One region of the Humidesulfovibrio mexicanus genome, then DNA from elsewhere that is predicted to be linked to it. Evidence: riboswitches for the same ligand, from Rfam matches in the RefSeq annotation. Region 1 holds a riboswitch; the other holds the start of a gene.
The links. A riboswitch is a leader RNA that binds a small molecule or an ion and turns the genes downstream of it on or off. The one in region 1 is predicted to bind fluoride.

Region 1 (2,186 bases):
CGACTACCTCGGCTGGGCGCACGCCTCCGGGCACATGGCCTACGTCGTGTACAACCACGAGCGACCCGCCGTGGGACTGGTGCTGCGCCGGACGAAGCTGACCGGGGCGCAGCGCCCCAAGCTGTGCTCCTGGTGCCTGACAACGCACCAGGGCTGCGGGGTCAACCTGTTCACCGCGCAGATAGGGGACAACGCGGCAAGGGTTCATGGCGACTATGTGTGCAACGACTTGAGGTGCAGCGCATACGTGCGCGGGCTGTTGCGCACGGGCGTCGGGCAGATGCGCGAAACCATCACTGTGGGCGAGCGCGTCGCCCGCCTGCGAACCAATGTGGAGCGTTTCATCCGATCCGTGTATGGCGAGGGGGCGCAAGTGTAGCCGTTGCTGCTCGCCGGGCTTTGCCGAAGCGGCGGAGGAATCGCGCGGAACATGGCGGCCAAGGGTGGACTTTCAGCGCGGTTGGAGGCATAATTCATTCATGCAGACGAGTTCGCCGGACGATGAACATACAGGCCGACTATGAAGTGGATATTCCTCTCCTACAGTATGCCGACCAAGCCCTCGAAGTACCGGGTGCAGGCGTGGCGGCAGCTCAAGCGCCTGGGGGCGGTGAACTTCCAGAACGTTTGGGCCATCCCCCATGCCGCAGACAAGCTCAAGGACTTGGAGCGGCTGGCCGAGGACATCCGCACCTGGAAGGGAGAGGCGTTCCTGACCGTCGGCAAGCCGCTGACCGAGGACGACGAAAAACGGCTGCTGGCCGCGGCGTCTGCGGCGAGCGACGAGGAGTACGGCGAACTGCTCCACGTGGCGGAGGACTTCCTCAAGGAAATCGAGATGGAAATTGAGAGGAAGAACTTCATCTTCGCCGAGGTGGAGGAAAACGAAGAAGAACTCGCCAAGATCAAAAAATGGCTCACGAAGGTTGAGAAGCGCAGCGTCTGCGATGCCCCGTTGCGCAAGGTGACCATGGAGAAGATCCGCCTGTGCGACAAGGCGCTTGAGGACTTCTCCCAGATGGTCTTCGACCACCTCCACGCCAAGGGCAGCGCATAGGGGATCGCCGGACTCCGGCACTACGGAGAGAAGAGCGCAAGACGATCCCGACCCATGACCAGAGGGGATGGAGTTCCCCTTGAACCGCGACAGACGCTGATGACTCCTGCTGCCCGATACTGGCGGTAGGATCATTTTGTGAAACCCACGCCAGACGAGCGTGGGTTTTTTGTTGTGCAACACTCCGAGGAGTCGACATATGCCCCACAAGCTTCCCAAACCAGTCCGCAACCTGGGCTGGATCAGCTTCTTCACCGACTTCGCGTCGGAAATGGTCTATCCCGTTGTGCCTCTGTTTCTTGCGACGGCTCTGGGCGCGCCCGTTGCGGTCCTTGGCCTCATCGAGGGCATGGCCGAGGCCATCGTCAGCGTCATGAAGGGCCTCTCCGGCTGGCACAGCGACAAGGTCGGCAAGCGAGTCCCTTACGTCCGCCTGGGTTACGGAATGGCTGCCCTGTCCAAGCCCCTCCTGGCCCTGGCCTATGCGTGGCCCGTGGTGTTCTTGGCCCGCGCCGTGGACCGCCTGGGCAAGGGCCTGCGCACCACGGCCCGGGACGCCATGATCGCGGACGCCGTGGATTGCTCGATCGCGGGCCGGGCCTTCGGCTTCCATCGCATGATGGACACCGGCGGAGCCATCGTCGGCGTGCTGTTCGCCCTGCTGCTGCTCAAGTTCCTGCCGGGCAAGTACCGGCTCATTTTCCTGATTGCCGGCGTGCCGGGGCTGGCTGCGGTGTGGCTTACCTTCCGGCTGCGGGAGCTACAAAAGGCCGGTGAACATCGTATGGTCTGCCCCGCGCCGGCGCATGCGCCGCAACCCCGCGAGGAAGCTGCTGTCCAGGCCGGACCTCTGGGCTTCTCCCCTGCCTATTGGTGCACCCTGGGCCTGCTGATGCTCTTCGCCTTCGCCAACTCCAGCGACGCGCTGCTCTTGCTGCGGGCCAAGAACCTGGGCTGGGACGACACCCAGGTGATCCTGGGCTATCTGCTGTTCAACCTGACCTACGCAGCATCCGCCTATCCCCTGGGGGTCCTGAGCGACCGCATCGGACGCTGGCGCATGATCATCACCGGTTGGACGCTGTATTCCGCTGTGTACTTCGGCTTTTCAGCGCTGGACGCGCAGGCG
Region 2 (2,186 bases), on a different contig from region 1:
CGGGAACAGCCACCAGATGCTGCCCCCATCCGAGACGGAAAAGCCGAAGTACACGGCGGCGTACAGCACCCACCCGCTGATGAGCATGCGCCAACGTCCCATGCGGTCGCTCAAGATGCCCAGCGGATAGGCGGACAGGGCGTAGGTGAGGTTGAAGAGCAGGTAGCCCACTATGACCTGCGTGTCGTCCCAGCCGAGGTTCCTGGCCCGCAACAGGAGCAGCGTGTCGCTGGAGTTGGCGAAGGCGAAGAGCATGAGCAGGCCCAGGGTGAGCCAGTAGGCAGACGAGAACCCAAGCGTGCCTACCGATTTGGCCTGGGCCGTAGCCTCCACGCTGGGCTGTGTGGCCTGCTCCGGCCCAGAATCCACTGTGGAGCAGCCATCGCCAGGATCGTCCGCCCAGCGCAGCTCTCGCAGCCGGAATGAGAGCCAGATGGCGGCCAACCCCGGCAAGCCCGCGATGAGGAAGATGAGCCGGTACTCGCCCGGCAGGAGCTTGAGCAGGAGAAGGGCCACCAGGACGCCCACGATGGCCCCGCCGGTGTCCATCATGCGGTGGAAGCCGAAGGCCCGCCCCGCAATCTTGCAGTCCACGGCGTCCGCGATCATGGCGTCGCGGGCCGTTGTGCGCAGGCCCTTGCCCAGTCGGTCCAGGGCGCGGGAGAGGAACACCATGGGCCACGCATAGGCCAGGGCCATGAGGGGCTTGGACAGGGCCGCCAGCCCGTACCCGGCCCGGATGTAGGGGACGCGCTTGCCCGCCTTGTCGCTGTGCCAACCCGAGAGGCCCTTCATGACGCTGACGATGGCCTCGGCCACGCCCTCGATGAGGCCGAGGACGGCCACAGGCGCGCCCAGGGCCGACACCAGGAACAGCGGGACCACAGGGTAGACCATCTCGGAGGCGAAGTCGGTGAAGAAGCTGATCCAGCCCAGGTTGCGGACCGGCTTGGGAAGCTGTTGTGGCATGGCGTGCCTCCTGCTGTTGCGCGTGGTTCTCCCACGTGGTTCGTACAGCAGGAGTCATCAGCGGCATTCGCGGTTCAAGGGGGACTCCATCCCCTGCGCCCTGTGGGCAAGATCACACTGGCTAAAAACAGGGTGGCTGTCCACAGAAGGACAGCACGAAGCTGGCATTGACCCTCTGCTCGGTTTCAGTCAAAAGACATACGAGGAATCGAACCGTGGTCCATAGAGGGGAACCGCATCCAGGCCTTCCGCTGAAGGCTTTGAGACTGCGGACAGGCCAGCCAACCTGCCCCACAGGGCTGCTACACACGGAGCCTGCTGGAGGCCATTGCGAGCAAGTAATTCCAAGCGCTTAGACAGTCAGCGGGCGTTTCCCTCCGCCTCCACCAAGTCCCTCATTCCGACATGCTGCACAGCCCCCTTCCCGGCGAGGGGGCTTTTGCTTTCTTGGCCCGTCACGTCTGGGAGGCTCCTGGTCGGTCTCTACTCCGCCACGACCAGGCTCATATGCCGCCCAGGGATGATTTCAACAGAATATTCTAACGCACTCCGGCGACCCGCACCATGCGGCCGGGAATGCGTCGCCCAGGCTCACGCGCGCCTTTCTCCGCACATTCGCAAAACAACGGAATCCCATCTTTTCCTGCCACACGCAGGTAACCGACGCACTCCACCACGCGCTCTGCCGGAACGCCGCCAAACCGCTTGCCGATAAAACGCAAGACATCCTCAGCCCGCTGGACCCGGACTTCCTCGCTCAGGCGCACATGCAGATTGCCGTCCTGCATGGCCAGACCCGTCAACCGCATGTCCGAGGCGGGAGATGCGCCTCCGGCCTTCACATCGCCATAGAGGGTATCACCTCCGGGACGAAGCACCAGCAATGGCAAGGAAAGGCCGTCCTCGGTCTCCAGCCGCCACGTCCCGGCCAGCCGGGCAAGTATGGCGGCGCGGTCCTCCACCACAGGCCGTGAATCCGATACGGCGGACGGCGAAACAGCAATTCCGGATTTCCCAGGCCGGGAGGCTACCGCCGCAAGAGGCGGGCTATCCGGAACAGCGCCATGCGCCGTGCTTGCGGAAAGCGCGCCCTTCTCCACCTTGGCCCGCGCCTCGGTCAACGCTTGGCGTTCCTGCTCCAACTTGCGGCGTTCGGCTTCCAGAATGGCGAGTTGCTCACGCAGACGCGCCTCCTGCGGGGCCTGAGCCTGCTTGAG

Region 2: linked by a shared signal. The riboswitch ahead of CHB73_RS05845 (MFS transporter) and the one ahead of CHB73_RS14350 (MFS transporter) in region 1 are both predicted to bind fluoride.

What each region holds. Positions count from the first base shown of each region.
Region 1 is NZ_FZOC01000008.1:24,181-26,366, forward strand. Features, by position in the region: gene CHB73_RS14340 (FBP domain-containing protein) at 1-379, shown strand, start outside; gene CHB73_RS14345 (Chromate resistance protein ChrB) at 521-1,057, shown strand; fluoride riboswitch at 1,112-1,173, shown strand; gene CHB73_RS14350 (MFS transporter) at 1,257-2,186, shown strand, end outside.
Region 2 is NZ_FZOC01000002.1:458,633-460,818, reverse strand. Features, by position in the region: gene CHB73_RS05845 (MFS transporter) at 1-969, opposite strand, end outside; fluoride riboswitch at 1,011-1,072, opposite strand; gene CHB73_RS05840 (caspase family protein) at 1,509-2,186, opposite strand, start outside.